Regions from separate parts of the Geodermatophilus sp. SYSU D00705 genome, predicted to be linked through region 3. Evidence: riboswitches for the same ligand, from Rfam matches in the RefSeq annotation. Region 3 holds a riboswitch; each other region holds the start of a gene.
What was found. A riboswitch is a leader RNA that binds a small molecule or an ion and turns the genes downstream of it on or off. The one in region 3 is predicted to bind cyclic di-AMP.
Positions count from the first base shown of each region.

Region 1: another riboswitch for cyclic di-AMP. It lies ahead of ACI78Q_RS11835 (M23 family metallopeptidase); the one in region 3 lies ahead of ACI78Q_RS11225 (C40 family peptidase).
Region 2: another riboswitch for cyclic di-AMP. It lies ahead of ACI78Q_RS16630 (hypothetical protein); the one in region 3 lies ahead of ACI78Q_RS11225 (C40 family peptidase).
Region 4: another riboswitch for cyclic di-AMP. It lies ahead of ACI78Q_RS16715 (LysM peptidoglycan-binding domain-containing protein); the one in region 3 lies ahead of ACI78Q_RS11225 (C40 family peptidase).

Region 1 covers NZ_JBJGYT010000012.1:51,795-57,063, forward strand. Annotated here, with positions in the region: gene ACI78Q_RS11830 (maleylpyruvate isomerase N-terminal domain-containing protein) at 1-646, shown strand, start outside; gene ACI78Q_RS11835 (M23 family metallopeptidase) at 715-1,896, opposite strand; cyclic di-AMP (ydaO/yuaA leader) riboswitch at 1,929-2,067, opposite strand; tRNA gene ACI78Q_RS11840 (tRNA-Ile) at 2,470-2,546, shown strand; gene ACI78Q_RS11845 (hypothetical protein) at 2,638-3,027, opposite strand; gene ACI78Q_RS11850 (DUF6325 family protein) at 3,659-4,132, shown strand; gene ACI78Q_RS11855 (bestrophin-like domain) at 4,453-5,259, shown strand.
Region 2 covers NZ_JBJGYT010000022.1:36,271-41,539, forward strand. Annotated here, with positions in the region: gene ACI78Q_RS16620 (SDR family oxidoreductase) at 1-266, opposite strand, end outside; gene ACI78Q_RS16625 (ArsC/Spx/MgsR family protein) at 586-960, shown strand; gene ACI78Q_RS16630 (hypothetical protein) at 976-1,893, opposite strand; cyclic di-AMP (ydaO/yuaA leader) riboswitch at 2,173-2,323, opposite strand; gene ACI78Q_RS16635 (dihydrodipicolinate synthase family protein) at 2,475-3,359, opposite strand; gene ACI78Q_RS16640 (sugar kinase) at 3,362-4,333, opposite strand; gene ACI78Q_RS16645 (Nramp family divalent metal transporter) at 4,326-5,269, opposite strand, start outside.
Region 3 covers NZ_JBJGYT010000011.1:73,789-79,057, forward strand. Annotated here, with positions in the region: gene ACI78Q_RS11210 (MFS transporter) at 1-201, shown strand, start outside; gene ACI78Q_RS11215 (Lrp/AsnC family transcriptional regulator) at 174-692, opposite strand; gene hppD (4-hydroxyphenylpyruvate dioxygenase) at 853-2,079, shown strand; cyclic di-AMP (ydaO/yuaA leader) riboswitch at 2,243-2,385, shown strand; gene ACI78Q_RS11225 (C40 family peptidase) at 2,401-3,567, shown strand; gene ACI78Q_RS11230 (thiamine pyrophosphate-binding protein) at 3,740-5,269, opposite strand, start outside.
Region 4 covers NZ_JBJGYT010000022.1:54,547-59,815, reverse strand. Annotated here, with positions in the region: gene ACI78Q_RS16725 (FAD-binding protein) at 1-1,185, opposite strand, end outside; gene ACI78Q_RS16720 (hypothetical protein) at 1,224-1,526, opposite strand; gene ACI78Q_RS16715 (LysM peptidoglycan-binding domain-containing protein) at 1,635-2,852, opposite strand; cyclic di-AMP (ydaO/yuaA leader) riboswitch at 2,859-3,009, opposite strand; gene ACI78Q_RS16710 (VOC family protein) at 3,332-3,706, opposite strand; gene ACI78Q_RS16705 (MFS transporter) at 3,853-5,079, shown strand; gene ACI78Q_RS16700 (hypothetical protein) at 5,090-5,269, shown strand, end outside.

The sequences.
Region 1 (5,269 bases), on a different contig from region 3:
CAACGCCCGGGTCACCGCCGCCCACCGGGACGCGACGCGGGAGGAGGTGCTGGCTGCGCTGCGGCGCAACCGCGACGCCACCGCCCGCTACCTGGCCGATGGGCCCGTCGAGCTGGACACCGCACCGGCGGTCGCGGTCGTGGGCACCCTGCCCCTGCTCAGCGTCGTCCTGGGTCAGGCGTACGAGCTGGCCGTGCACGGGCTGGATCTCACCGCGTGCGGCGCCCCGCCGGTGCCGGAGCCGGTCCTGCAGGCGGGCCTGGCGGCCCTCGCGGACGTGACCGGCGCCCTGTCCGCGTCCGTCGGCATCACCGGCGGCGCCACCCTGGCGACGCCGGAGGGCGGCTGGGCCTTCGCCGCCGACCCGGCGGGCTGGACCGTGCGGCGGGTGGCCCCGGGAGCACCGCAGGGCACCGCCGTGGAGGCGCCGGCGGACCTGCTGCTCGAGGCGGCCTCCGGTCGGGTCAACCCGGTCGCGGCGCTGGCCCGGCGGCGGCTGCGGGTGCACGAGCTCGGCGGGCTGCTCGCGCTGGCCCCGGTCGTCCAGGTCGCGCCGGGCATCCCAGGCGGGCCGATCCTGCAGCTGGCCGCGCAGACCCTCGGCGGCGTCGGCGGCCTGCTCGGGCGGCTGCGCGGCCGCCGCTGAACGCACGGCGGCCCGCGGCCGCCGGAGCACCGGGGGCCGCGGGCCGTCCGCGTCAGGTCAGGTCGAGGTCAGCACCCGCCACCGAGGGCGATGCCGTGCTGCGCCAGCCAGGGCATCGGGTTGACCCGGTTGGCGTAGAGGCCGCCCTGGTGCACCTCGAAGTGCAGGTGCGGCCCGGTTGACTGGCCACGGTTGCCGACCTCGGCGATCTGCTGGCCCGCGGTCACCACCTGGCCCGCGGTGACGGAGAACTGGTTCACGTGGCCGTAGAGGGTGATCTGACCGTCGGCGTGCTGCACGTACACGGCCAGGCCGAAGCCGCTGGCCGGCCCCGCCTGGAGGACGACGCCGTCCTCCGGCACGTAGATCGGGGTGCCGATGGGGGCGGCGATGTCGATGCCCTGGTGCATCGTGCCCCAGCGGGCGCCGTAGCAGGAGGTGAGCCGGCCGGCGGTCGGCATGCCGGTCGTGCCCTGCGCACGGGCGTCGAGCCGGGCGTTGAAGGCGGCGGCGGGGTCGGCCGCGCCCTGCGCGGCGAGCAGGCGCTCGCCGGCGGCGCGGTACTGCTCGTCGAGAGCGGCCTTCTGCGCCGCGACGGCGTCGTACTCGGACTGCGCCTCGGCGAGGTGGGCGGTGGCGGCCGCCTCGGCCTCGTCGGCGGCGCGGGCGGCCTCGTCGAGCCGGGTCACCGCGGCCCGGGCGGCCCGGTCGGCCTCCTCGACCCGCTGCTCGACGGCGAGGAAGTCGGTCAGCCGCGCGGCGCGCTGGGCGCCGAGGACGTCCATCGTCGCCGCCTGCTGCAGCAACTCGGTGGGGCTCTCGGCGTCGAGGATGAGCTCGATGTCGCCGTAGCGGTTGTCGGCCCCCATGTAGGCCTCCCGCCCCAGGGTGGCGACGTCCTCCTCGGCGGCGGCGACGTCGGCCTGGGCGGTGGCCAGCTCGGCGGCGGTGGCATCGGCCTCAGCCTGGGCGGTGGCCAGCTCCGCGCGGGCGACGAGAGCGGCGTCGGCGGCGGCCTCGGCCTCGACGGTCATCCGCTGCAGCTTCTCCTCGGCGGCGGTGACCAGCTGCTCGATGCGGGCGACCTCGGCGGCCAGGCTCTCCTGCTCGGAGGTGCCGGAGACGGTGGGGGCGGCGAGCGCGGCCGGGGTGCCGGCCAGCAGCCCGCCGACCACGGCGGCGACGACGAGCGCCCGGCGAGGCGCACGCAGCAGCCGGCGGGCCGGCGCTCCGCGCGCAGGCAGGGTCATCAGGTGGTGCAGGGTCGCCAAGGCGACGGTTCTCCCATCCTCGCGACCGCCTACCGAGTTAGCTGACGGGTTCGGGCCGGACGGCGCCCTACCCGCCTGCGTCCCCCTACGCAGGCAGGACTCACCCCAGTGGAACGGTGGGTCCCCGGTCCGTCTCGGCCCCCGGAGGGAGGCGTCGGCGGTTCGGCGGGGCCAGGCCGGTGCCCTCGTGTGTCGAGGAGCGGAACCCGGCGAGGCCGTCGGGAAAACTACCTTGAGTGACCCCCCGCGGTCACGATCGAGTAACACCTCCGGCGCGCCTCGTTGCCCGAAGGAGTGACATCCCGCTACGAGGCGTGAGTACGCGACCCCGGAGAGCTGATCTTCAGGACCGCTCCACCGCTCGCGCGACTCCCGCGGTGACCTGCGAGGACGGCCCGGGCCGCGCGGTGGGCCGCAGGCGGCCCCGGCCACGTCCCGGGCACCGGGCCGCCGCCGCTGAGATGTCGCGCACAGTTCCCCGAAACCGCCCGGCGGGCTCACCCTCACGGCCCCGTCGGCGGCCGGCCGCCATCTGGCAGGCTGGAGCACACCGGGGCGGTAGCTCAGCCGGTCAGAGCATGGGACTCATAATCCCTGGGTCGTGGGTTCGAGCCCCACCCGCCCCACCAATCGGGCCCGCAGGCCGGGGCCTCGGTCCTGCGGGCCTCGTCCCGGTCCCGGCTCAGCTCCCCCGCGGAGCGACCCGCGATGGCCCAGGTGCTATGCCGTCACGTTCGTCCACACGGTGCCGATGTTCTCCTCGCCACCACCGTGAGTCGTCGCGAGCAGGCAAGCGCTCAGCGAGGTCCCCGACGCGGTGAAGGAGAAGGGCTGGCTCACGTCGCTCTCGGCGCCCAGGTGCACCGCCATGGTGAACGGCCTGGACGTGCCCTCCTCCAGGAGGAAGAGGCCCTCACCTCGGTTCAGCCGGTCCGCTGCGTCCCGTGAGGTCACGGTCGCGTTGCCTGACACCTCTTCCCCCGGCTCGAACGTGGCGACGGTGAGCGTCTTCGGACACGTCGTGGTGACGACAGGCACCGTGCCGGCCAGGGCCGCAGGCGCGAGTACGACCCCGATCACCGTCGATGCCGCGACCGCCGGAACTGCCATGCGACGTCTTCTCACAGCCATCGCCCCTCAGCGTTGTAGCGATCGTCACCCGATGGCCGGCCTCGATCCCCTCTCTCGCTCGCGACGGCACAGCTCGCGGGCGACAGGACGGGGACCGTCCTAGCACCGGTCCGGCACGGCTGTCCAGCTGGCCGTACGCGGCGCGCGCCATCCGTGAACACCTAGGGCGGTGGACACACGAACCGCCAGTTCGAGCCGCACCCGCCCCACCGGTTCCCATCCGAGGCGCCGCCATGCTCATGCAGCCCTGAGCCCATCCGCGACCAGCAGGGTGCCGATGACGAGCAACAGCGTGATCAGCACTGCGTCGGTGCACCTGTCGGTCCACACCATCGAGGCACAGGTCACCTCCATCTACCGCAAGCTCGGCACCTCCTCCCCCAACCAGGCCGTCGACCGCGTCCGCGGCCGGCCCCGGGCAGGCGGCTCGGTGGCCGCACGGAGCCTCCCCCGCCGGCTGACGGCGAGAGCCGGCGGCGACCCCGGAGTGGCCCGGCCGGGTCCTCGCCGCGGCAGGTCGTCCTCGAGGGGTGAGGACCGGCCGGCCGAACCAGCAGATCCTCCAGTCACCCACCAGGGCCATGCCCCGGCCGACACAGGGAGGTGCGGCGTGACACAACAGGTGACCGCAGAGGCCCGCGAAGCCGTCGACGAGCTCGGACCGGTCGACTGGATCGTCGTCGAGTTCCCCGGGAGCAGGTTCAACGGAGAGATCGCCCCCGCCCTCGCCGAGCTGGTCGACCGCGGCATGGTCCGGGTCCTGGACCTGCTGCTCATCCGGAAGGACGACGACGGGACGCTCGACTTCTTCGAGCTCGGCGACGTCACCGAGTCCGACGTCGGCGCCCTGCGGGCCTACGAGGGCGAGCTCGCGATGCTGCTCAGCGAGCAGGACGTCCTGGCCGTCGCAGCGGCCATCGAGCCAGGGAGCACCGCGGCGCTGCTGGTCTGGGAGAACACCTGGGCGGCCCCGTTCGCCTCGGCCGTCCGGCACGCCGGCGGCCAGCTGGTGGCCAGCGGCCGCATCCCGGTCCAGGCCATGCTCGCCGCGCTCGACGAGGACGACGCGAGACAGGAGGACTGACATGCCACTGGCAGCCAGGAGGATGCGCCGGGCCGCGGTCATCGGGCCCGCCCCGGTCGCCCGCACCGCTGTGACCGTTGGGACCGCCGCGGTCGTCGCCCACGGAGTGGCGAGGCGCACCGACCGCCGGGAGGACCGGCGAGAGGACCGGCGAGAGGACCGACGCTACCGACGTCGCTGACCGCTTCGCCGGCAGCGCACCCCGCCTCAGCCGCGACAGATGCGCCCTCCGGTCCGGCCGGGTGCTGCGCCGCGTCGGAGGCGCCTCGGGTCGCCCCGAGCACTCTCCTGCGGAGGCCACGTGGCCCGGAGGGGGCAGCATGCTGTTCTTCGGGCTGAACACCTGGGTGCTGGCGGCTCTGCTCGGTCTGGTCATGATCGGCACGACGCTCGGCGGGCTGTTCATCGGCCAGCGGATGGGCCGTTCATCGGACAGGTTCCGAGAGCCGCTCGGGGTGCTGCAAGGGGCGCTCATCGGCTTCATGGGCCTGCTCCTCGCCTTCGGCCTCAGCCTCGCCCTGGGACGGTACGAGACCCGCAGGGCCGACACCGTCGACGAAGCCAACGCCATCGGTACGACCTACCTGCGCGCGCAGACCCTTCCCGAGCCGATGCGCACCGAGACGCTCGACGTGCTGCGGCGGTACACCCGGACCAGCATCGAGATCGCCGACTCGGTGCCGGGAAGCCCCGCCCAGCAGGCGGCACTGTCAGCGAGTGAGCGCGACCAGCGCCGGCTCTGGTCGCTGGCCGGAGACGCTCTCGAGCGAGAACCGGTCGCCAGTGCCCCCCGTCTGTACGTCGAGTCGCTCAACGAGATGTTCGACGCGCAGTCCACCCGTGTGTACGCACTGACGAACCGTGTGCCGACGGCCGTGCTCGTCGTGGAGGTCGTCGGGGCTGCTGTGGCTCTCGGCGCGCTGGCCCTCCACCTCGCCCTGCACCTGTCCTCCATCCGGCGCGGTCTGGCCACGACGGTGGTCGCGGCCCTGCTCGTCACGGTCCTGCTCGTGGTGACCTTCGACCTCGACCGCCCGGCCAGGGGCCTCATCCGGGTCCCGGCGACCCCCCTCGTGGACGTCCATGCCTCCATGTCCGGTCCACCCGCATCCAGCGCTCCCGACTGAGGGCCGCGCA
Region 2 (5,269 bases), on a different contig from region 3:
AGCCGGCCGTACTCGTCGACCGCGCGCTGGGCCACCCGTCGCACCTGGGCCGCGTCGGCGACCTCGGCGACCACGGCGCAGGCCTCGCCGCCGGCCGCCCGGATCTCCTCGACGAGGGACCGCAGCCCCGCCTCGCCCCGTGCCGCGACGACGACCCGCGCGCCCTCGGCGGCGAACCGGGCCGCGGTCGCGCGGCCGATGCCGCTCGACGCGCCCATCACGACGACGACCTGCTCGCCCACCGGCTTCAACCGTGTCTGTGCCATGGCGGGTGCCCTACCCCGGCGAGACGCGGCCGCTGGGCGTGTCGGCCGGATGTGTCCGGCGCGACACCGGGGCCGGCCCGGGTGCGCACGCGCCACGGCCCCGGCGCGGGGGTTTCACGGCCACGCCGGGGCCGGTCGGCCGACGGGGTGCCCTCGGGCGGCGCCGCCCAAACCCCCGTGTCGGACGTTGGCGGGCGGGGCGCACCCGAGGGAACGCCCCAGGGCCCCGCCCGCCGACCAGCATGCCGCCGACCGGTGCACCCCGCAACAGATGTCTAGGACGTCTGCCGATCGGCGTGGGCAGCCCTAGGGTCGGCTCGTGGAGGTCTGGTTCAACCCGTCCTGTTCCAAGTGCCGCACCGCACGCGACCACCTGGAGGAGGCCGGCGTGGAGTACACGCTGCGCCGCTACCTCGACGACCCGCCGACCGAGGCGGAGCTGCGCGCCGCGCTGGGCGCGCTGCGGCTGCAGCCGTGGGACGTCACGCGGATGTCCGAGCCGCTGGCCCGCGAGCTCGGGCTGCGGGACCTCCCCCGGGACGCCGACACGTGGATCCGGCTGCTGGTGCAGCACCCGAGGCTGGTCCAGCGCCCGCTCGTGCTGACCGACGACGGCCGGGCGTGGGTCGCCCGGGACGACGAGACGCTGACCGAGGTGGTCGCGGCCGCCCGCGACGCGCACGGGCGGCCGTGACCGCCGGGGAGGCGGTCAGCCCCGGTAGTTCACGTGGACGTGGTCCATGTGGTTGGCCGTCGGGCTGCCGCGGTCGGCCATGGCCTTCCAGGCACCGTTCGGCGAGCTGAGCATCCGCTGCTTCCAGATGATGTAGTCCACGCCCAGCTCGTCCCAGTGGGCGATGTGGTACTGGGCGATCGTGTCCCCGAGCGCGGAGCTGGTCATGTAGTCCAGCGCCAGGCCCGAGGGGTGGCCGCCCGGGTCGGCGGCGCTGGCACGGGTGCCGCCGATGGTGATGCCGGCGGCGCCGGGCACGTTGCTGACCACCGCGTTGGCGGCCGCCTGCGCCGGGGGCTTGGTGGGCCCGGCGGTGTTGGTGATGCGCGCGACGGTGGTGGCCGCGACGCTCCCCGAGGCCGCGGCCGTTCCGGCGGACCCACCGGAACGCTGCGGGGCGGCCTTCGCCGCCTGGGCGGCCTTCGCCGCTTCGGCGGCCTTCGCGGCCTCGGCGGCCTTCGCGGCCTCGGCGGCCTTCGCGGCCTCGGCGGCCTTGGCCGCCTCGGCGGCCCGCGCTGCGGCCTCCTCCTCGGCCTTCCGGCGGTCCAGCTCGGCCTGGTCGGCGGCGGCCTGGGCCTGCTGCGCCGCGGTCTGCTCGGCCTCGCGGCTGCTGCGGCTGGCGGTCAGCTGCTCGAGCGCCTCCAGGTCCGGCGTCGCCTGGGCGGCGGGGGCGGAGTCGGCGGTCAGCCCGAGCTCAGCGGCGACGCTGACCGACTCCGACGGCCCGGCCTCGGCCTGCGCGGCCGGGTCCGAGCCGAACAGGACGTTGACCATGAGGGCGCCGGCGGTGGCCACGCCGAGGTACAGCGCGGGACGGCGGACGGTCGCCGGGGGACGGCGGCGCGAACCGCTGCGGCGGTCGGCGGCGCGACCGGTTGTCGTGCGGGGGTCCATGAGGGGGTGTGCTCCGGGGTCTACGGCGCAGCGGCGCGCCGGGGGGCGGCGGGCTGCGGGGGCGAGCGAGCAGCGGGGCTGCGGTCGTCCGGGCGCCTGCGCGGGTCACCGGGGAAGCGGCGGTCAGCCGGTCGAGCGGAGGTGCTCGAGGTGGGCCCGCGGGCGGCGTGCGTCAGGGACGGCCGCGTGCGATCAGGTGCGCGGGCGCACCCGGCTCGGGCGGTACCGGCTCGGGCGGGGTCGTGCTGCAGGGCAAGGGCGCGCCATCCGGCGGCTCTCCGTTCTTCCGATGGCCGCCTACCGAGTTAGCTGACGGGTTCGGGCGGGAAGCAGCCCTACTCGCTCCGGACGGATGCCCGGAGCGGGATTCACCCCAGTACTGCGATGGGTCCCCGGCTCACCCCGGAGGGCGACTCGGCGGCGTCCGTTCGGGGCTCCCCGGGCGGGGACGCGACGGTCGAGCGGACCACCCCACCGTAACCGTCGTTATGCAGTTGTGACAATCCGTGGCCGTCGTTTCGTCGGGTGACCCGCGTCGCGCAGCGCCCGATCGACGGCCGGACGGTGTAGGGGCTGGACCCTCAGCCGACGGGGACCGCCACGGCGCGCTCGACCGCGGCCGCGGCGTCGAAGGACGCCGGCACCGGCACCAGGGGCGGGCGCACGGTGCCCATGGGGTGCCCGTGCCGCCGCTCGGCGATGCGCTTGAGCAGCCCCGGCGCGACGAACTCCTTGGTCATCGCCCGCACCTGCTGCAGGTGGGCCGACAGCGCCGCGGCGTCGGCCGCCCGCCCGCCGCGGACGTGCTGGTGGAGCGCGACGACCTGCTCGGGGACGATGTTGGCCAGCGCGGAGATCGAGCCGGTGGCGGTCAGCAGGCGGGCCGGCAGGTCGTCCTCGGTACCGACCAGCACGCCCTTGCCCGCCGCGTGCACGGCCTCGGCGTAGCCGGCCTCCCCGCCGGAGTCCTTCACCCCCCACACCGGCAGCGCGGTCACGAGCTCCGCGGGGACGGGCACCGCGTACTTGGGGATGTGGTAGACGACCACCGGGTGCCGGGTGGCGGCCAGGACCCGCTCGTAGAACACCCGCAGGCCCTCGGCCGCGGCCGGCCGGAAGTAGTACGGCGGGAGCACCATCACCGCCCGCACCGGCAGGTCCGCCAACTGCGCCAGCAGGTCCAGGGTGTCCGGCAGGTTCCCCTCCGCCACCGTCGGGACGACGTGCAGCGGCCCCACCTCCGGCAGCAGGGCCTCCAGCACGGCCAGCTTCTCCCGCGGGGACACCGACGGCCCCTCGCCGTTGGTGCCGAACGGGATGACCCCGGCCACGCCCTGCCCGGCCAGCCAGCGGACGTGGCCCAGGTAGGAGTCGACGTCGATGCTGAAGCGCTCGTCGTCGCGGAAGGGCGTCACGTTCGCCACGTAGACACCCTCGAGCACGCCGGCGGGGTCGTCGGGGTGCATCGTCACCTCCCGAGGTCGACGGTCCGGTCCAGGAACGCGGTCAGTTCACGGCGGCTGGGCAGGCCCTCGTAGTCGCCGCGGTCCTGCACGCAGAAGGCGCCCATGGCGTTGGCGGTGCGCAGGCGCTCGGCCGGACCGCAGCCCCACAGGGTGGCCGCGAGGTAGCCGGCGGCGAACGCGTCGCCGGCACCGACCGGGTCGAGCTGTCGGGCGGGGAACCCCGGGGAGGTCAGCCGCTCGGCGTCCACCCGGGCCGCGCAGCCGCGCGCGCCGAGCTTGAGCACGACCTCGGCGGGCCCGGCGTCGGCCAGCCGCTCCAGGCACGTGTCGTCGTCCCAGCCCCACAGGGCGCGGACCTCGTCGTGGCCGGCCAGCAGGACGTCGACGTGCGGGAACATCGCCTCGCTGGCGGCGCGGGCCGCGGCCGGCTCCCACAGTCGGCTGCGGTAGTTGACGTCGTAGCTCACGCGCACGCCCGCCGCCCGCGCCGTCCGTGCCGCCCACGGCAGGAACTCCGCGGCCTCCGGGGAGAGCGCCCCGGTGATCCCGGTGAGGTGCAGGAAGGCCGCACCCTCGAGGACGGCGGGGTCGAAGGCGCCCGGGGCGAGGGTCGAGGCCGCCGAGCCGCGGCGGTAGTAGTGGACCCGCAGCGCCCCGGCGACCTCCTCGCGCAGGTAGAGGCCGGTCGGGCGGTCCGGCACCCGGCGCACCGCACGGGTGTCCACGCCCTCGGCCCGCACCCGGTGCAGCACCAGCTCGCCGGGCTCGTCGTCCCCGAGGATGCTCACCCAGGCGGCCGGGACGCCCAGCCGCGACAGCCCGATGGCGACGTTGCTCTCCGCGCCGCCGATCGACAGCGTCACCGCCCCGGCGTGCCGGAGCCGGCCGGGCGCCGTCGGGACGACGAGCACCATCGTCTCCCCCGCGGTGACCACCCGCGGGACGGCCGCGGCGACCTCCCCCGGCTCACCCACCGAAGAGCTTCGCCAGCTGCTCGTTGAACGTCAGCACCGACAGGAAGCCGAACAGCAGGAAGGACCAGACCAGCGCGGCGACCCGCAACCCGCCCGGGCGGATCTCCTTCGGCAGCATCCGCCGGTTCACCAGGAGCAGCAGCGCCGAGTAGATGAACATCATCAGCCCGCCGGTCACCGCGGAGATGACCAGCAGGATCAACGGCTGCGACAGCCCGGACAGCAGGACGATGCAGCCGATCGCCACCAGGCCCCAGACCAGCGCGAAGTAGATCTTGCTCTCGTTCGCGTTGCGCAGGTACGCGGTCTTCAGGACGTCGGCCCCGAGCCGGCTGGTGTAGTCGACGATGCCCAGCGCGGCGGCGAACAGCGAGAAGGCGCCGATGATCCAGAAGAAGGTGCCGAACCAGCCGCCCACGGAGGCGTTGAGGGCGTCGCCCTCGGCCTTGAGGAACGAGATGTCGCTGGCCAGCCCCTCCTCCCCGAACACGGTGGCGTAGGCCAGCAGCGAGGTGAACAGGATGGTGAGGAAGCTGATGGCCACGAACGTCGAGAGCTGCTCGGTGTTCGCGAACTTCCACCAGCGCCGCCACCGGCCGAGGTTCTCCGGGGTCGGCTCGAACACGAACCCGGTCGAGGGCGCGGCCTCCGGGTGGCCGGTGACCGGGCTGACGATCCGCGGCACGTAGGCGCCCATGCCGAAGCGCTTGTCGCGGATCCAGTTGCTCTGGCACAGGTTCTGCCCGCCGCCGGCGCCGGCGAAGGCCAGCGCACCGAGCAGGAGCGCGAACCCGAGCTCCTCGGCCGGCAGCCCGGCCTCGGTGACGATCTGGGGGACGTCCGCCCAGGTCGAGGCGCCGATCACGGCGACGGAGGCGACGACGATGAGCAGCAGGACCGCCGCGACCTTGACCATCTCGATCTTCTCGAGCGCCT
Region 3 (5,269 bases):
GTGGCGGTGTTCCAGATGTCGGCCGACCTCGGCGGGATCGTCGGGCCGCTGGCCGCGGGCTGGCTCACCGACGTCGCCGGCTTCCAGGCCGCGTTCGGCGTCACGACGGCGGTGCTGGGCCTCGGCCTGGTCGCCGCCCTCGCGCTGCCGCGGTCCCCCGGCGTCCCGGCCGCTCAGTCGCCCGTCGCGGCCTCCCGGTAGCCCGGCGCCCGCCCGGCCGGACGCGGCGTCCCCGACGCGAGCAGCGGCAGCACCCGCCGGGGCACCAGCTCCGACAGCGCGACGACGCTGGTCGAGCGCACCACCGAGGGCGAGCGGCCCAGCCGCACCAGCGTCTCCTGCAGCGCCGCGTGCGACTCGGCGGCCAGCCGGACCAGCACGTCGCCGGCGCCGGTGGTCACGTGCGCCTCCAGGACGCCGGGGATCGCCCGCAGGTCGGCGGCGACCTCCTCCAGCGCGCCCTGGGCGATCTCCAGGGTCACGAACGCCTGGACGCCGAACCCCGCCGCGGCCGGGTCGACGTCCGGCCCGTACCCCGTGACGACACCGGACTCCTCCAGCCGCCGCAGCCGCGCCTGCACCGTCGCCCTCGCCACCCCGAGCCGGCGGGACAGCTCCAGCACGCCGGCCCGCGGCTGCTCGGTCAGCGCGGTGAGCACCGCCAGGTCGAGCGCGTCCAGCCGGTGGGCCACCGCTCCTCCTCCCCGAGCTGGTCGATCTGACCACCTCGACGCCGTCGACGGCCGCCGTCCTGCCCCGATCGGCCAGCCCGAGACGGTCATCTTGCCCATCCCGGGCGCCCGGAGGTGTGCTGGACGCACGCAGGGAGACGGGATCATCCGGGAGGGCGACATGACCGCCACCGAGCCGCACGGGACCCTCGAGCAGGTCCTCACCGACGACGAGCGCCTGGCCGAGCTCAGCGCCGAGCAGCTGCGGCAGCTGGTCGGGCTGGTCGAGCACGACCCCGCCACCGACCCCTTCCCGGTCAGCGGCTGGGACGCCCTGGTCTGGATCGCGGGCAACGCCACCCAGACCGCCCACTTCTTCCAGTCCGCGTTCGGGATGGAGCTGGTCGCCTACTCGGGGCCGGAGACCGGCAACCGGGACTGCCGGGCCTACGTCCTCCGCTCCGGCGCCGCCCGGTTCGTGGTCACGGGCGCCTACTCCCCGACCAGCCCGCTGGCCGACCACCACCGCCGGCACGGGGACGGCATCGTCGACATCGCCCTGGCCGTGCCCGACGTGGACCGCTGCGTCGCCCACGCCGCGGCCCAGGGGGCGACCGTCCTCGAGCCGCCGCACGACGTCACCGACGAGCACGGCACCGTCCGGCTGGCCGCGATCGCGACCTACGGCGACACGCGGCACAGCCTCGTCGACCGCTCGCGCTACACCGGCCCCTACCTGCCCGGGTACGTGGCGCGGACGTCGGCACACCAGCGGCGCCCGGGTGCGCCGCGGCGGCTGTTCCAGGCGATCGACCACGTCGTCGGCAACGTCGAGCTCGGAGCCATGGACCGCTGGGTGGACTTCTACCGGCGGGTCATGGGCTTCACCAACATGGCGGAGTTCGTCGGCGCGGACATCGCCACCGACTACTCCGCACTGATGAGCAAGGTCGTCGCCAACGGCAACCACCGCGTGAAGTTCCCGCTCAACGAGCCGGCCGCGGGCAGGAAGCGCTCGCAGATCGACGAGTACCTGGAGTTCTACGGCGGCCCTGGCGCCCAGCACGTCGCACTGGCCACCGGCGACATCCTCGCCACCGTCGACGCGATGACCGCCGAGGGCGTGGAGTTCCTCCCGACACCGGACTCCTACTACGAGGACCCGGAGCTGCGGGCCCGCATCGGCACCGTCCGCGTGCCGGTGGAGGAGCTGCAGCGCCGCGGCATCCTGGTCGACCGCGACGAGGACGGGTACCTGCTGCAGATCTTCACCCGGCCGACCGGCGACCGGCCGACGGTGTTCTTCGAGCTGATCGAGCGACACGGTTCGCTCGGCTTCGGCAAGGGCAACTTCAAGGCGCTGTTCGAGGCGATCGAGCGGGAGCAGGAACGCCGCGGCAACCTCTGATCCCGGGCGGTGTCGTCACAGCGCGTCAGCACCGGCCGGGGTGTCCGCGCGAGCCGGTCGCCCGGTTTGTCGCCCCCCTGGTGCCGACCTAGCGTGACGGCGTCCGGACGGGTCGTTCCGTCACTCCCCTGTGACACCGGCCGGACGCCGCCGAACCCTGCGCCGGCCCGTTCCGCCGGCACCAGGGACCGGGGACCCACCGCAGTACTGGGGTGAAGCGACCGCGGCCTCGCGAGGGCCGTGGACGCCGGGCGCCTTCCCGCCCGAACCCGTCAGCTAACTCGGTAGGCGGCTGTGGAAGAGAGGACAGACCCGCCCACCATGGCGACGTCGCACGCCCCTGCCCGCGCGCTGCCCCGCCTCCTGGTCGGCCTCGTCGCCGCCGGCGGGCTCACCCTGACCAGCCTCCCCGCGGCGTCGGCCGCTCCCGGCGATCCGGCCACCTCACAGGACGCCGCCGCGCTCGTCGCCGCCAAGGCCCACGACCTCGAGGTCGTCACCGAGCAGTTCAACGAGGCCCGCGAGCGGCTGCGGACCAGCCAGGACGCCGCCACCGCGGCCGGCGCGGAACTGGCCGCCGCCGAGGACGCCCTCGCCACCGCTCGCGAGCAGGTGCGCGCGGTCGCCCGCGGCGCCTTCACCGGCGACCGGCTGAGCACGCTGTCGGCCATGCTCACCAGCGACTCGCCGGAGGAGCTGCTCGACCGCGTCGGCACGCTGCAGACCATCGCCGACCACAACAACGGCGTCCTCGGCGGGGCCCAGCAGGCCGCCGGCGACGCCGACGCCGCCCGCGCCTCCGCCGAGCAGGCGGCCGCCGACGCGCAGGCCCTGGTCGACCAGGTCGCCGCGAAGCAGGCCGACCTCGACCGGCAGGTGGCGCGGTTCCAGGCCGAGTACGACCGGCTGGTCGCCGAGGAGGAGCGGGCGTCGCGGGAGGCCGCCGAGCGCCGGGCCGCCGAGGAGGCCGCACGGGCCGCCGCCGCTCAGGCCGCCACGACTCAGGCGGCCCCGGCACCAGCCGCCCCCGCACCCGCCGCCCCGCCGGCCCCGGCCGCCGGCGGCGCCCGGTCGGCCGCCGCACCCGCACCCGCGCCTGCTCCCGCCCCCGCCGCGCCCGTGGCCGGCGGCAGCGCCGCCGCGCAGCGGGCCGTCGAGACCGCGCTGGCCCAGCAGGGCGACCCGTACGTGTGGGCCGCGGCCGGGCCCAACTCCTTCGACTGCTCCGGGCTGGTGCAGTACGCCTACGCCGCGGCGGGCATCAGCCTCCCGCACTCCAGCCGGATCCAGTCGACGATGGGGGCCCCCGTCTCGCGGTCGGCACTGCAGCCCGGTGACCTGGTGTTCTTCTACAGCCCGGTCAGCCACGTCGGCATCTACGTCGGCAACGGGCAGATGGTGCACGCCTCCACCTACGGCCAGCCGGTGAAGGTCGCGTCGATCGACTCGATGGGCGGCTACAACAGCGCCCGCCGCATCGCCGGCTGACCGCCCCGCCTGCGGCGATCACGGCGCCGGAACCACGCCGGAGCGGCCTCCGGCGGTCCCGGCGCCATGATCACGGGGAGAGGCGGCACCGTCAGTGGCCGCGCCCCCTGGCCCCTTCCGGCGCCGCTCCGCTCCTCGGTCGCTGGCGCTCCCTGCGATGCTCACGGCACCGTCAGTGGCCGCGGAACGCCTCCTCCAGCCACCACGACGGCTCGTCGGCGGCGACCTTGGCGTCGATGAGCAGCGGCGCCGTACGCGGGCCGGCCACCCAGTCGGCCACCGCGTCGAGGTCCTCGACGCCGCGCACGGTCACCCCGACGAAGCCGTACCCGCGGGCGATCGCCGCCAGGTCGGCGTCGGGGAAGCGGACGGTGTCCAGGGGGTGGCCCTCCGGCCCGAAGTGGTGCACCTCGGCGCCGTAGGCCGCGTCGTCGTAGACGACGACCACCATCGGCAGCCCCAGCCGGACCACCGTCTCCAGCTCCGAGGCGCTCATGAGCGCGCCGCCGTCGCCGAGGGCGGCCACCGGCAGCCGGTCCGGTCGGGCCAGCGCCGCGCCGATCGCCGAGGCCAGCCCCAGACCGACGGACTGGAAGGCCTGGGTGAAGCAGAAGCCCTGCTCGTCGGGGACGTCGAGGAACATGCTCGGGTAGCCCATGAAGTTGCCCGAGTCGACGGCGACCACGCGCTCGGCCGGCAGCAGGTCGTCCAGCGCGATGGTCAGCGTGCGCGGGTCGATCCGTCCGGCGCCCCCGACCGGCGCGAAGGGCACGTCCCGCCAGCGCACCCGGTCGGCGATCGCGGCGCGCACGTCCGGCGTCCGGTAGCCCTCGACGGCCCGCTCCCCGAGGACGGCGGCCGCGGCCTCCGCCGTCCTCCGGACGTCGCCGACCACCCCGAAGGTCAGGTCGCGGTGGACGCCGAGGGCCGCGGGGTCGTCGTCGACCTGGACGACGACGGCGGAGCGGCCGATGAGCCGGCCGTGCCGCATCGTCCACATGTTGAGCGCGCACCCCCAGCCGACGACGAGGTCGGCGCCGCTGATCAGCTCTGCGGCGAGCGGCGAGGCGAACCCGCCCGAGACGTCGAGCGACCACGGGTCGCCGCGGAAGAGGCCGCGCGCCACCGCCGAGGTCGCCAGCAGGGCGCCGCAGCGCGCGGCGAGGTCCTCGAGCGCCGCGCGGGAGCCCCGGGCACCGCGGCCGGCGACGAACACCGGCCGCCGGGCGTGCCGCAGCGCGTGCACGAGCCGCTCCACGTGCTCCGGGGTCACCACCGGCTCGGCGGGAGCGGGCACCGGCGGGGGCCCGGACGGCACCGGGAGCTGCGCCACCTGCACGTCCAGCGGCAGGTTGAGCAGCACCGTCCGCCGGCCGTGGACGGCGGCCCGGACCGCGGCGGCCACCTGGTCCAGCGCGTCACCGGCCGAGGTGACCCGCATCGGCACCGCGCCGACCGCGGCCGCCAGCCCCGACTGGTCGACGGCGAAGTTCGACGTCGGCGCGGACGCCTCCGCAGCGACCACCAGCAACGGGGTGCGGCTCTTGGCCGCCTCCGTGATGCCGGTCATCGCGTTGGTCAGCCCGCAGCCCTGGTGCACGCTCAGCACCACCGGCCGGCCGGTCATCCGGGCGTGGGCGTCGGCCATGGTCGCCGCGCCGCCCTCGTGGCGGGCGGCCACGAACCGGGCCCTGGCGGCCAC
Region 4 (5,269 bases), on a different contig from region 3:
GTCGGCGTGCCGCTCGTACAGCGGGGCGATCTCGGCCGCACCGGCGGCGAAGACCTTCCCCCAGTGCGGCCGGGCGGAGAACGGCGCGAGCACCCGCTCGAGGTCGGCCACCACGGCGTCGACGCCGGCCGGGTCCCGCCGCCAGGTGAAGTGGAACGCGACGGCGTCCCCGCCGTACGAGCCGCTCAGCCACAACCGGTCGGCAGCGACGGTGCGGATCTCGCAGGTGAGCAGCAGTGGCCGGAGGCGCGCCCCGAGGCCGCGGATCGCGGTGATCGCGTCGAGGGCCCAGCGGACGGGGAGCAGGTACTCCGACTGGATCTCGTCGCCGACGCTCGGGGTGAAGCCCATGCGGAAGTGCGGCAGGCGGTCCGACCAGAGCCCGCGCCGGCCGAGCTGCGGGGTGCACGGGGTGGGGTCCAGGCCAGGGACCGGGTTGCGGTCGACGGTGGCCGGGACGGCGCCGAAGAGGTCGCCCTCGGGGGCAGGGGTCCCATCGGTGCGGGACTTGACCCACACCATCTCGACGTCCTCGCCCCACAGGGTGAAGAGGCTGACGCTGTAGCCGGACGCGACGACCTCGTCGAAGTGCTCGGCGAGGGCGTCCCACGACAGCCCCTCGAACACCCGCTGCTCCACCTCGAACGCGGGCTCGACGTCGAGGGTGAGGGCGGTGACCGCGCCGAGGGCGCCGAGCCCGACCACCATCCCGTCGAAGTCCGCGTCGCCGCGGGCGGCGCGGACGAGCTCGCCGTCGGAGGTGACCAGCTCCAGCGCCGCGACGGCGGTGGCCAGGTTGCCGTTGGTCACGCCGGAGCCGTGGGTGGCCGTGGCGACCGCCCCGGCCACGGAGATGTGCGGGAGGGACGCCGTGTTGTGCAGCGCGGCACCGGCGTCGCGCAGCACGTCGGCGAGTTCGCCGTACCGGACGCCGCCGCCGAGCGTGACCGTGCCGGCGGCCAGGTCGACGTCGATCCCGGCGAGCGGGGAGCCCGCGGCGTGCACGGCCTCCAGCGAGAGGAGCTCCGCGGAGTCGGCGATGCCGGTGAAGGAGTGCCGCGAGCCGAGCACCCGGATGCGCGGGGCGGCGGCGACGATCTCCTGCACCTGCTCGAGGGTCGTCGGCCGGTGCAGCCGCTGCGCCCGGTAGGTGTGGTTGCCGGCCCAGTTGGTCTCGACGGTCACGGCGGAACGCTACCCACGTCCGCCGTCCCGAGGGGCCGTCAGCGGGCGGCGGCGAGGGCCCGGTCCACCGGCGGCGAGCGGCGTACGGTCACCGCCCGCCCGGCCCGCTCGGCGGCGTCGAGGTGGTCGAGGAGCAGCTCCAGGGCGGGTGCGGACAGGCCGGTCACCGAGCCGGCGTCGATCACCTCGACCCGGACCGGCTCGCGGCCGTAGCGGCGCAGGAAGGCGGCGACGGCCGCCTCGTCGACGTCCCCGGCCAGGCACAGGGTGCGCCCGCCGGCGGTGTTGAACAGGCGGACGACGCCGCGCGCGGCCGGGTCGTCGGACGGCGGGGGAGTCACGCTCCCAGTCTGCCGACGACGACCGGGTGCGGCAGCCGCGACGGCAGCGGCCCCCCACCCGGGATCGGGTGGGGGGCCGCTGGAGGGAACCCCGGTGCGGGCCGGTCGTCAGGCCCGGTAGTTCACGTGCGGGTGGTCCATGTGGTTGGCCGTCGCGCCGCCACGGTCGGCCATCGCCTTCCAGGCGCCGGTCGGCGAGGTCAGGATCCGCTGCTGCCAGATCACGTACTCCACGCCGAGCTCGTCCCAGTGGGCGACGTGGTAGGCCACGATCGCGTCGCCGAGCGCGGCGTCGGAGCCGACCATGTAGTCCAGCGCGAGGCCGGACGGGTGGCCGTGCGGGTCGGCGGCGCTGGCGCGGGTCCCGCCGATGGTGATGCCGGCGACGCCGGGCACGTTGGTGACCAGCGCGTCGGCGGCGGCCTGCGCGCTGGGCTGGACGGCGCCGGCGCTGTTGCTGATCACCGCGGCGGCCGGGGTCGGCTCGACCTCGGGCAGCGGGGTGACCTCCGGCGCGGGCGCCGCGGCCGGCTCCGGCGTGACGACGGGGGCGGGATCCACGTCGGGAGCGGAAGCCGGCGCGGCCACGTTGGCCGGCGCGGCGTCCACCGGCGCGGCGTCCACGGGGGCAGCCGCCGCCGGGGCAGCCGCCGCCGGGGCAGCCACCGCCGGAGCGGCCGCCGCCGCCGGAGCGGCCGCCGCCGCCCCGCTGGTCAGCAGCACCTGACCCGGGAAGATCAGGTTCGGGTCGGCGCCGATGACCGCGATGTTGCGCTCGTAGAGCGGCCGCCATGACTCCCCGTGGGCGGCGGCGATCTCGGCCACGGTGTCGCCGCGCCGGACGGTGTGGTCGGCGGACGGCGCGGCGGTGTCGGCGGCCGGACCCTCCGGGGCGGGCGCCGCGGCGGGCGCGGCGGCGGGAGCCGCGGGAGCCGCGGGAGCCGTGGCGGCGGCGGTGGTGCCGTCGGTCAGCAGCTTGCCGCAGGCCGGCCAGGCGCCGATGCCCTGGCCGGCGAGCACGTGCTCGGCGATCTCGACCTGCTGGGCGGGGGTGGCGAGGTCCGCCCGGGGCGCGAAGTCGGTGCCGCCGTACGCGGCCCAGGTCGACGGGCTGAACTGCAGGCCGCCGTGGTAGCCGTTGCCGGTGTTGATGGCCCAGTCGCCACCGGACTCGCACTGGGCCACGCCGGTCCAGTCGTGGGTGGTGGCGGCGTTGGCCGGGGTGCTGAGGATGCCCATCCCGACGACGGTGGCGCCGGCTGCGACGGGGGCCTTCGAGAGCGCCTTCTTGGTGCGGACGTAACGAGGCGCGCGGTGCTTTGCCATGGGTGTGTGGTCTCCGATCACCGCCGGCGAGGTGAGCTGTCGGGTTCGGGCGATCGGTGCCCGGCCGCGGTGCGCGGCTTCACCCCGAGGCGCGTCGGACGCGCCGGGAACGTTGGGTCCCCCACCCCTGCCCTGAGGGATCTGGTGAGCAGCCGGTGGGCAGGGTTTGGCGGACCGGTGCCACGTTCTCTTAGCTGAACGCAGCCAAAACGCTACGACGCGTGATGTGGACTGTCGCCGTAACGCCGGTCACAAGCGAGGGGCCGTGCGGGGAAGTCGCTGGTCGCGCCGCGAGGTGCGGGTGGGGTCGGTGAGGTCACTCACGGCCGCCCTGGCGTGTCGCCGGGGATCGGGGGGGGGGGGGGCCTGGTTGCCGGTGTCCTCGTGCACCGCCGGCTCCGCGGGACCGGCGCAGCGCGCGTCCGACCGGCGGTGCGCCGCGCCGCGAGACGCGCGGCCGCGAGTGTCCGGGCGGTGCCTCAGCCGCCGTACGGGCGGGTGATCGCCTCGAGCACGTGGCCGTTCGGGTCGGGCCAGTAGACGCCGCGGCCGCCGTCGTTGGTGTTGATCTCACCCGGCCGGGACGCGAACGGGTCGGCCCAGTGCTCGAGGCCGCGGGCGCGGATCCGGCCGAGGATCTGGTCGAACTCCTCCTCGGTGACCAGGAACGCGTAGTGCCGCGGGATGACCGGGTCCTCCGCCATGAAGTCCAGCGAGACGCCGTTGGCCAGGGTGACGACGGCGAACGGGCCGTAGGTGGTCGGCGGCGCGAGGCCGAGGACGTCGGTCAGGAAGCGCGCCGACTCGTCCCGGTCGTGGGCCGCGACGATGGTGTGGTTCAGCTGGACGGGCATCGGGCCTCCTCGGGGACCGTGCCGGGAGCCAAGCACGCCGGCGCCTCCACCGGGAGTCGTCCCTGCGCCGTCGACGGGGGTGGCTGCCGGGGCGCCGGGTGGCCCATCCTGGCCGCCTCGTGCCTCGAGGTCATCCCGGGAGGACCGTGGCCAGACCCCCAGCCGACGACGGACCCTCCGGGCCTGCCCTGACGCTCCGCCTGGTCACCGCCGGCGTCCTCGCGGACCTCGCGGTGGGGACGCTGTTCGCCTGGAGCCTGGTGGCGCCGCAGGTGGGCGCCGACACCGGCGCGGCGCCCGGCAGCGGGCCCGGGGTGTTCGCGGCCGCGGTCGTGGTCTTCACCGTCGGCCTGCTGGGGGTGGGCCGCGGCCTGCGGCGGTACGGGCCGCGGGCGCTGCTGGCCGCCGCCGCCGTCCTGGCCGGCACCGGGCTGGGGCTGACCGCCGCGGCGCAGCGGCCGGAGCTGCCGTGGCTGGGCGTCGGGCTGCTGTTCGGGGCGGCCAACGGGCTGGGCTACGGCGTCGCCGTGTCGCTGGCCGCCCGCGTCCCCGAGCGGCGGCGCGGCACCGCCAGCGGCGTGGTGGTGGGGGCCTACGCGGCCGGGCCGGTGCTGCTCGGGCTCGTGGCGCCGGCGGCGCTGCCCGCCGCGGGGTGGCGCACGTGCCTCGCCGTCCTGGCCGGGACGACGGCCGCGCTGCTCGCGCTCGCCGCCGTCCTCGCCCCGGCGGACCGGGTGCCCCGGAGCGGCCGGGTGCGCGGGGCGGAGCCGGTCCCGGGCGGGGCGCTCGTCGCGCTGTGGGTGCTCTTCGCCGGCGGCGCGGCTCCCGGACTCGTCCTCTTCGCCACCGCCGCGCCGCTGGCGGCCGCCCGTGGCCTCGGCCCGGGGGCCACCGGCGTGGCCGTCTCGCTCCTCGCGGCCGGCAACCTCGCCGGCCGGCTGTCCGCCGGGTGGTGGTCGGACGTCGTGGGGCGCCTGCCGGCGCTGGCGACCGCGCTGGCCGTCACCGCCGCCGCCGTCGCCGGACTGGCCACGTCGGCCGCGCCCGCCACCGTGCTGCCCGCCTCGGCCGCCGTCGGGCTGGCCTACGGGGCGGTGTCCGCGCTGGTCCCCGCGGCGACGGCGGACCGGGTCGGTCCCCGCGCGTTCCCCACCGTCTACGGCCGGGTGTTCACCGCGTGGGGCTGCGCCGGACTGCTGGCCCCGCTGCTCGCCGGGACGGTGACCGCGGCCGGCGGCGAGCGGCCCGGTGCGCTGCTGCTGCTGGCGCTGCCGGTCCTCCCCGCCGCCGTCGCGGTCCTGGTCCTGGCCCGCCGGCCCGCTCGCCCGGAGCCGTCCGGGAGCCGGCCGACGGCGTCGGAGGGACGCGGTTAGGGTCGGGGCCATGCCGACCAGGTCGCCGGGGGACGAGTCCAGAGGCTCGGTTCCCGGGCTGCAGGGGCCGGGAACCGCCGAGGAGGAGTCGCCGGACGCGCCGGCGATCCCGTCGTTCGAGTCGTTGCGGGGGCCGCGCCGCCGCACGGCGGTCGACCTGATCGTGCCGGCGACCCCGCCGCCGGCCGAG